DNA from 3 places in the Bradyrhizobium sp. 157 genome. Region 1 is predicted to be linked to each of the others. Evidence: riboswitches for the same ligand, from Rfam matches in the RefSeq annotation. Region 1 holds a riboswitch; each other region holds the start of a gene.
What was found. A riboswitch is a leader RNA that binds a small molecule or an ion and turns the genes downstream of it on or off. The one in region 1 is predicted to bind cobalamin.
Positions count from the first base shown of each region.

Region 2: another riboswitch for cobalamin. It lies ahead of IVA95_RS23605 (DUF1636 domain-containing protein); the one in region 1 lies ahead of IVA95_RS21165 (ribonucleoside-diphosphate reductase subunit alpha).
Region 3: another riboswitch for cobalamin. It lies ahead of IVA95_RS23515 (TonB-dependent receptor); the one in region 1 lies ahead of IVA95_RS21165 (ribonucleoside-diphosphate reductase subunit alpha).

Region 1 covers NZ_JADPKF010000079.1:92,188-95,392, reverse strand. Annotated here, with positions in the region: gene metE (5-methyltetrahydropteroyltriglutamate--homocysteine S-methyltransferase) at 1-888, opposite strand, end outside; cobalamin riboswitch at 1,028-1,242, opposite strand; cobalamin riboswitch at 1,376-1,596, shown strand; gene IVA95_RS21165 (ribonucleoside-diphosphate reductase subunit alpha) at 1,712-3,205, shown strand, end outside.
Region 2 covers NZ_JADPKF010000086.1:109,526-112,730, reverse strand. Annotated here, with positions in the region: gene IVA95_RS23615 (cobyric acid synthase) at 1-831, opposite strand, end outside; gene cobO (cob(I)yrinic acid a,c-diamide adenosyltransferase) at 836-1,489, opposite strand; cobalamin riboswitch at 1,533-1,751, shown strand; gene IVA95_RS23605 (DUF1636 domain-containing protein) at 1,844-2,218, shown strand; gene cobW (cobalamin biosynthesis protein CobW) at 2,215-3,205, shown strand, end outside.
Region 3 covers NZ_JADPKF010000086.1:92,201-95,405, reverse strand. Annotated here, with positions in the region: gene cobT (nicotinate-nucleotide--dimethylbenzimidazole phosphoribosyltransferase) at 1-150, shown strand, start outside; partial or broken gene IVA95_RS23520 (histidine phosphatase family protein) at 161-733, opposite strand; cobalamin riboswitch at 854-1,055, shown strand; gene IVA95_RS23515 (TonB-dependent receptor) at 1,170-3,205, shown strand, end outside.

The sequences.
Region 1 (3,205 bases):
CTCGTCGATCTGCTCCGGCGCGCGCACCAGATCGAGATGCAGGCCGGCGATGGGAAGGGACAGCGCGAGGTCGCGGTTGGCGCCCAGCCCGCCAAAATAGGTCGCCAGCATGATCTTGAGCTGCGGTACTGCGCTCGCGATCTCCGCATAGGCATAATGCAGTGCCTGCCGGGCGACGACGTCGAGATCGAGCACGAGACATGGCTCGTCGATCTGCACCCATTTCGCGCCGCGATAGGCGAGTTCGCGCAGGACCTCGATGTAAACCGGCACCAAGCGATCAAGCAGGGACAGCGGATTGAAACCGGCATTCTTGCTCTTGGCGAGTTTGAGAAACGTGACCGGCCCGACCAGCACAGGGCGGGTCTGATAACCCAGCGCCTTGGCTTCCTCGTATTCCTCGATCGGCTTGCGCGAGGCGAGGACAAATTTCTGATCCTTGGCCAGTTCGGGCACCATGTAGTGGTAGTTGGTGTCGAACCATTTTGTCATCTCGAGCGCCGGCACGCCATGCGCGGCGTCGTGTCCGTGATTGATATGGCCGCAGCTCGCTTCACGCGCCTTGCCTTGCGCGCCGCGTGCCATCGCAAAGTAAGTCGCGAGGGAGACCGGCCCGCCGTTCCAGCGATAGATTTCCGGAATCGCACCAACCATCACGGATGTGTCGAGCACCTGGTCGTAGAACGAGAAATCGTTCGACGGGATCACGGTGACGCCAAGCTTTTTCTGGCGCGCCCAGTTGGCGGCGCGAAGCCCGACGCTGGTTTCGATCAGCGCCCTCTCGTCGGTTGCGCCCGACCAGAAACTCTCCAGCGCGAATTTCAGCTCGCGGCGCGGACCGATGCGCGGCGTGCCAAGGGAGGCAACGGGAAGTGAGGAAGTGGAGATTGTGGAAGAAGACGTAGAACCAGACATTGGCTTAACCCCAAAAGTTGGGGGCAAAGGCCGAAGTGACACGTCTGGATTTTCGCGAACGGCAGAGCGCGCGCGGAAAATCGCAACCGCACCACCGGGACACCCCGCCCGAGGACGTGTATGTTGTCGAGGCAGGTCTCCTGGCTCGCGGGTCAATGCTGCTGTCCGGCCTTCCCGAAACCTCGTGAGGCTTCAGTGACTTCATTGGACAGCGGCTCGCCGCTTACAGTTGCGGGGGCAGCTCCGGCTTTGGCTTTTCGGCCGCACCGGCTTCCCTCTTAGCTTCGGAAGAACGTCTCCCGAAGAACCACGACAGGGTCCACTTATCGGCAACGCGGCAGGCGCGTCAACTCGGCGATATTCGCCGGCGCGTTGTAATCGTTGTTCACAGCCGAGAGTTCCCTCGCCGAAATTCTTGCACATCACCTGCTCTTCCCATTGACAGGCGGACGCGAATAACACGAGATATAGCTGTCACGGTCCGCCATGACCCAACACATGGTGGCTAAGAGGGAAGCCGGTGTATCGCGCGTAATGCGCGAGAATCCGGCGCTGCCCCCGCAACTGTAAGCAGTGAGTTGTTTCCGAATCTTACGTCACTGATGCGGCATCGCATTGGGAAGACACGGGGACAACGGCGACCTGCGAGCCAGGAGACCTGCCGCGACACCGAAAAAACGTCCACGGGCGGGGTGTCCCGGCGGCGCTTGCAGATTCATGCCGGCATTTCCAGCCCGTGCACTTGAAGCAGCGTCCTCTCTGACATCCAGCCCCAACACCATCACGGGGTCTCTTGATGTCACTCTCTCTCGATCGCGAAGCCAGCGCCGCTCCATTCCTCCGATTGCTGCCCGAATCGCTTGCCGCCTCGGAAGCGCAGCCGCCGATGCAGGTGATTCGTCGCAACGGCACGGTTTCGAAATTCGACGCCAGCAAGATTTCGGTCGCGATGACCAAGGCGTTTCTCGCGGTCGAGGGACATGGCGCGGCGGCCTCCCGCCGGGTGCATGAAATCGTCGAGCAATTGACCGCCGAAGTCGTCGGCGCGCTGTCGCGCCGGATGAGCGAGGGCCGCACCTTTCATATCGAGGACGTGCAGGACCAGGTCGAGCTCGCCTTGATGCGCAGCGAGCATCACAAGGTCGCGCGCGCCTATGTGCTCTATCGCGAGGAACGCACGCGCCAGCGTGCCGGACAGGACGCGGCCATGGCCGCCCAGCCATCGGGGAAGCCCTCGTTACGTGTCACGCTGGCCAGTGGCGTGCAGGTCCCGCTCGATATCGCGCGGCTGACGCTGATCATCGAAGAAGCCTGCACTGGCCTTCAGGGCGTCGGCGCCACCGCGGTGCTCGCCGAGACGCAGCGCAATCTCTATGACGCCATCAGCGAGGACGAACTGGCGCTGGCGTCGGTGATGGCCGCGCGCACGCTGGTGGAGCAGGAGCCGAACTACGCCTATGTGAGCGCGCGGCTCTTGCTCGACAAGCTGCGCACCGAGGTGCTGTCTTTCGTGCATAATACGCCGAGCAGCGCATCGCAGGCCGAGATGGCCGAGCGCTACGGCGAGTACTTTCCGGCCTACATCAAGGCCGGCATCAAGGCCGAACTGCTCGATCCCGATCTGGCGCGCTTCGACCTGAAAAAGCTTGCCGCGGCATTGAAGCCGGAACGCGACCTGGCGTTCCAGTTTCTGGGTCTGCAGACGCTGTACGACCGCTATTTCCTGCATGTGCACGGCAATCGCATCGAGCTGCCGCAGGCGTTCTTCATGCGGGTCGCGATGGGGCTGGCGATCCGCGAGATCGACCGCGAGGCGCGCGCGATCGAGTTCTACGATTTGCTGTCGTCGTTCGACTTCATGGCCTCGACGCCGACGCTTTTCAATTCCGGCACGCTGCGGCCGCAATTGTCGTCCTGCTTTCTCACCACCATCGCCGACGACCTCGACGGCATCTTCAAGTCGGTCAAGGACAATGCGCTGCTCGCAAAATATTCCGGTGGGCTCGGCAACGACTGGACCCGCGTGCGTGGGCTCGGCGCGCACATCAAGGGAACCAATGGCGAAAGCCAGGGCGTGGTGCCGTTTCTAAAGGTGGCCAACGACACCGCGATCGCCGTCAACCAGGGCGGCAAACGCAAAGGCGCGGTCTGCGCCTATCTCGAAACCTGGCACATCGACATCGAGGAATTTTTGGACCTGCGCAAGAACACCGGCGACGATCGCCGCCGCACCCATGACATGAACACGGCGAACTGGGTGCCCGACCTGTTCATGCAGCGCGTCGAGGCC
Region 2 (3,205 bases), on a different contig from region 1:
GAGGTCGACGCCGGGCTCGAGCTTGAGCGGATCGAGATCATCGAAATTGGCGATCCGCGACAGCGCGAGAAACGCGATCTTGCATTGACCAGGTTTTCGCGCCTCACCGAGCCCCAGCGCATCTTCGGCCGGCAGTTCGCCGGCCCGGGTGAAGTAGGGCAGCACCCCAAAGCCGCGCCAGGATGTCCGGGCTTCGATCAGCCGATAGCCGTCGTCAAACAGTGTGGGATCGCCGCGGAATTTGTTGATCAGAAAACCCTGGACCATCGCGGCATCGTCCGCATTGATCACGGTCTTGATGCCGACGAGCTGCGCGATGACGCCGCCGCGGTCGATATCGCCAATCAGCACCACGGGAACGTCGGCTCTCCGGGCAAAGCCCATATTGGCGATGTCTGATTTGCGCAAGTTCACTTCGGCCGGGCTGCCGGCGCCTTCGACGAGCACGAAATCGGCGCGATCTTTCAGCCGCGCAAAGCTCTCGAGCACCGCGCCCATCAGCGAAGGTTTCAGGGATGCGTATTCGCGCGCGCGGGCCGTGGCGATGCGCTTGCCATGCACGATGATCTGGGCGCCGACATCAGTTTCCGGCTTCAAGAGGACCGGGTTCATATCGGTATGCGGCTCGACGCCGGCAGCCAACGCCTGCAACGCCTGCGCGCGGCCGATCTCGCCGCCATCGACAGTCACGGCTGCATTGTTCGACATGTTCTGCGGCTTGAATGGGAGCACGCGATAGCCGCGTCGCTTGGCGGCACGCGCGAGACCCGCGACGATGAGCGATTTGCCCACGTCCGAGCCGGCTCCCTGGATCATCAATGCGCGCGCCATCGAATTAGAACTCGACGCCCGGCTGGGCCTTGACGCCAGAACGGAACGGATGTTTCACCAGCGTCATCTCGGTGACGAGATCGGCGATCTCGATCAACTCCTCCTTGGCATTGCGTCCGGTGAGAACGACATGCGTCATCGGCGGCTTCGAGGTCTTCAGGAAGTCGACGACCTCAGCTATGTCCAGGTAGTCATATCGAAGCGCGATGTTGATCTCGTCGAGCACGACCATGCGCAAGCGGGAATCCAGGATCAGTTGCTTCGCCTTGTCCCAGCCTGCCTTTGCGGCGGCGATATCGCGGGCGCGGTCCTGGATTTCCCAGGTAAAGCCTTCTCCCATCGCATGGAACTGGCAGAGATCGCCGAAATGCCCGGTGAGCAGGCGTCGCTCGCCGCTATCCCAGGCGCCCTTGATGAACTGCACGACCGCACAGGGAAAGCCATGCGCGACACAGCGGACGATCATGCCGAAGGCGGAGGACGATTTTCCCTTTCCCGCGCCGGTATGGACGATGATCAGTCCCTTCTCACTGCTCTTGGTCGCCATGATCTTGTCGCGGGCGAGCTTTTTCTTTGCCATTTTCGCCGCATGGCGGGCACCACTCGAAGCCTCGGAGGCCACGACGTCCTCGTCCTCGGCGGCATCCTGTTCAGTCATCATCTGACGTGGTCCTTCGGCTTGACAAGTAGCTAGCTTGGGCAAATGGTGGGCCTGCGTTGGTTCCTGTCCTATGACAGGCGAAGAGGGAATGCGATAGGGCTCAAATCGAGAGGTTTGGGTTCGAAAAGCAGCCGCCCCCGCGACCGTGACCGGAGAGATGCCCGAAGCCACTGCCCCGAACGGGGTCGGGAAGGCGGACATCGAAGGACAAAATCCTGCTCCGCAAGCCGGGAGACCTGCCAGCGCAACGTTTGAGACCGGCGGACGGGGTGTTCCGCGACGGGGAAGCGAGCCTTCCTTCGGATGGATTCGCGCACCTCATCGCTCCCGCTGTTTATCCTGGAAGGGGCGATGACTGTCACACTTCACGTCTGCATCACCTGCCGTGCCGGCCAGACGCTCGGCGAGGGCGAGACCACGCCCGGCGAGCGCCTGCATGCCGCCATTCTCGAGGCCGGTGTGCCTGATGGCGTCGGTGTGGTTCCGGTCGAATGCCTGTCCGCGTGCAGTCAGGGCTGCTCGGTCGCGCTCAGCGCGCCGGGACGGTGGTGCTATGTCTACGGCCGTCTGTCGGAAACCAATGCGCGCGATGTGATCGCCGGCGCGTCAGCCTATGCGGCTGCGTCCGACGGCATCGTGCCGTGGCGCAGCCGTCCGGAGATCTTTCGCAAGCAATCGCTCGCCCGCATTCCACCTATTGCCGTCGTGCCGGAGGCCGCCGAATGAACTCGCTCGCAAAAGTCCCCGTCACGGTCGTCACCGGCTTTCTTGGATCTGGCAAGACGACGCTGATCCAGCATTTGATCACCAATGCCAATGGAAAGAAGCTTGCCGTGCTCGTCAACGAGTTTGGCAGCGAAGGCGTGGATGGGGACATCCTGAAATCTTGCGCCGATGCCAATTGTCCGGCCGAAAACATCGTCGAGCTTGCCAATGGCTGCATCTGCTGCACCGTGGCCGACGATTTCATTCCGGCCATGGAGCAATTGCTCGCACGCAACGTGAAGCCCGACCATATCCTGATCGAGACATCTGGATTGGCACTGCCGAAGCCCTTGCTCAAGGCATTCGACTGGCCGGAGATTCGTTCCCGGATCACGGTTGACGGCGTGATCGCGCTGGCCGATGCGGAGGCCGTCGCGGCCGGTCGCTTCGCGCCGGATCCGGATGCGGTGGAAGCGCAGCGTGCGGCCGACGACAATCTCGATCACGAGACGCCGCTGTCAGAAGTGTTCGAGGACCAGATCGCCTGCGCCGACATCGTGCTGTTGACCAAGGCGGACCTTGCCGGATCGGTAGGGCTTGAAGCAGCGCGGGCTGCGATCGAAGCCGAGATGCCACGCCGCGTGCCGATGCTGCCAGTCGTGGACGGCGCGGTCGATGCGCGCGTGATCCTGGGTCTTGAAGCGGCGGCGGAAGATGATCTCGCCGCGCGCCCGTCGCATCATGACGGCGAGCACGAGCACAATGACTTTACCTCTGTCGTCATCGAGCTTCCGGAAGTCACCGATGTCGGTGCGCTCATCGCATCGATCCAGCGGTTGGCGCGCGAGCAGAATGTGCTGCGCGCCAAGGGCTATGTCGCCGTTGAAGGCAAGCCGATGCGGCTCTTGCTGCAATCGGTCGGCGAGCGCGTGCGGCATCAGTTCGACAGGCCCTGGGGCGCTAAGCCACGACAGTCAAAGCTGGTCGTGATCGGTGAGCACAGCGATA
Region 3 (3,205 bases), on a different contig from region 1:
CTCAACGTCCATCCTCTGGTCAGCCTGGACCTGAGGCTCGGCGAGGGATCTGGTGCCGCGCTCGTACTGCCGCTGGTGCGGCTCGCATGCGCCCTGCACAACGGCATGGCGACCTTTGCGCAAGCCAACGTGCCGGATCGGCCGGCCTGATGACGGCGCTTCAAGCAGCGCGCTGATTGACCGATAGCACCCGCCAGCCATTCGACAGCCGATCGATGCGAGTGAGGAAGAGCGGGTCGATGACGAAGCGGAGGGCAGCCTACGGGGTGAGGTCAAGTGCGATGCACAGCGCAGCGCGGATGGTGCCGGAATGGACGACAAGGATTGCCGGTCCGGTCCCGATCTGATCGAGGCCCTGCCGAACCCTGACAATCTGATCTTCAAAGCTTTCGCCGCCCGGCGGCCGGGAGCGAGCCGGATCGCTCCAGAACTTTGCGTAGCCTTCGCGGCCGGCAGCGGCGAGATCGTCGTGGCGCTGCCCGGTCCAGTCGCCAAAATCCTGCTCGCGGAATTCGGGCACCAGGATCGGGTCACGCCCCAGCGCACGCGCCGTGTCGACGGTTCGTCGCGACGGGCTTGCGTAGCTTGCGGCGTCCTGCGGCAGATGCCGTCTCAGCGCTTCAAGTTGCGTCCGGTCGTTGAGATCCGCGGGGGCGTCCGAGGCATGGATCGTCCCTGCGACGCCATTGACGACGGCATGCCGGACCAGCCAGAGGAAGGTGTCCCCTTCCATTCAACGTCTCCACCTACGTCAGAGCAGTAACGCGATAGCACGCTCCGGTAAGCAATTGTCAATGTAGAGATCGCTGCGACAAGGACACCGAGACTGCACATTGACTCCGTGCTCGTCTTAATCCTAGATGCACGCGACGGTTTCCCCTTACGGGGGTGAAAAGGGAATGCGGTGCGAGGAGGTTTCCTCAATGCCGTAGCTGCCCCCGCAACTGTGAGCGGAGAATGTTGCGTCACGAGCCACTGGGCATCTCGGTCCCGGGAAGGCGACGCAAGGTAACGACCCGCAAGCCAGGAGACCTGCCGTCAGCCGTGGTCACACGCGAAGATATCGGTCGGGGAGTACAGACATTCGGCTTCACCCGAGGCTTAGCAAGCTGGAGGTTGAGACCTGGGTCGCTGTGACGTGCCACTGACGTCATACCGAGGTATCAACCATGTCGTCTCTTCGTGCCGCCCGGTCGGGCCAATTCTTGCTCGCATCCGGCGTTCTCTCTTATTTTGCTTCCCTCGACATCTCCGTGGCCTGGGCGCAACAGGCGAGCTCCCGTGAGCAATTGCCACCCGTCGAGATTTATCCGGGTGCCGATCAGAAGCGCAGACCGGCAAGGCCGGCCGGTCGCGACGAACGCGGCGCGCGCCATACGGCGGCAAGCAGAGCCACGTCCGCCGCGACAGCACCGAAGCCTGATGAGCAAGCAATGCAGACGCCGCCGAACACGAACGCTGTCGCCAAGGGCGCTTCGCGTCTTGGCCTGACCGTGCGCGAGATTCCGGCAACCGTCGAGGTGATTTCAGCTGAGACGATCCGTGAGCAAGGCTATCGGACGGTGTCGGAAGTCGCGCAAGGCGCGGTCGGCGTGACGTCCGGTGACAATCCGGCCGAGCCCTCGGCCTTCTCGATGCGCGGCTTCACCAACAGCCAGATCAACGTGCTCTACAACGGCATCAAGATCGGTCCGCAGAACATGACGTCGCGTATCATGGATGCGGCCAATCTCAAGGCAGTGGAGTTTCTGAAGGGACCAGCCTCACTGTTGTCGGGCGAGGGTGCCGCCGGCGGTGCGGTCAATTTCGTGACCAAGCAGCCGCACATCGGGCCGATCCGGAACGAGGCGTACTTCTCCTATGACTCGCTGAATTCGTTCCGGAGCTACTACGGCTCCGGCGGCAGCACCAACATCCAGGGCCTGGACTACCGGTCCGACATCAGCCGCTCCTCACTCAACGGTTTTGCCGATGACACCAACACGAAGACGCTCGACGTATCGGGCCAACTGAATTACCGCATATCCGATAATCTCAAGGTCTGGGGCGCCATCGAATACAAGGAGGACCGTTCGAGGGCCTATTGGGGCGTGCCGCTCGTTCCGGTCGCCTTCAGCGGATCCCATGCCACAGCCGGCATTGTCTCCGGGAGCTACGTCTCGAACTACAACGGATCGAACCTGGGGCCCGTCACGATCGACGACCGCACCTTCAACAACAACTACAACGTTCTCGATAATCGTAACGTGGCGAAGGAGGTGTGGCTTCGCGGCGGCTTCGAGCTCAGGCTCGCACCCGGTCTGACCCTGAAGAGCCAGGCCTATGGCTATGGCGCCGAGCGCGAGTGGCTCAACAACGAAGTTGAGGCGTTCAACGCCAATTCGAACCTGGTCGATCGCGAGCGCTTCTACGTGGCGCATCGCCAGAAGCTCGCAGGCAACATCACCGACTTGACCTGGGATGCGAACATCGTCGGTATGGATAACCGCCTCGTGACGACGGTTGCGGCGAGCGGCCTCGATTTCGTCCGCCCGGGTGCCGCCAACTTCCCCCACGACCTGGTCGCGCTGGTCGATCCCGCGCGTGGATACTACGGCCTGCTGACGACGCAGCGACAGACCGCTCGAATCGACAATGAGTCCCTGTCGTTCGAGGATCGCCTTAAGATCACACGGACATTTGCTCTGGTCGGTGGCCTGCGCATGGAGCATATCGGGCTCGACCGGAATTCGACCGACGCGAACGGCGTGGTGAAGACGGGCTTTCCCTTCTCGAAATCCTGGATGCCGGTGACGGGCCGCATCGGCTACACTTGGGAGGCCGTTCCCGGCCTGACGTTCTTCAGCCAATACGCGACGGGTGCAGACGTGTCGGCCAATAACATTTTTCTGCTCGGGCCGCTCCAGCCGCTCGACCTGACAACGTCGCGGACCTATGAAACCGGCGTGAAGCATCTGTTCTGGGACAACCGGGCGGAGTGGTCGTTCTCAGCCTTCGATATCCTGCGCAAGAATGTCTATGCGGCGGCCGGCGGCATGCAGCTCAACTTCGCCGGACGGCAGGAATCGAAGGGCGTGGAGCTCGCAGCCTCCATGCGCCTGACGGAAGCCTGGCGTGTGTGGGGCAACATCGCCTATATCGACGCGCGCTATGCCGACTACAATTTTGCTGGTGGCTCGTTTTCCGGGAATACGCCGCCGAACGT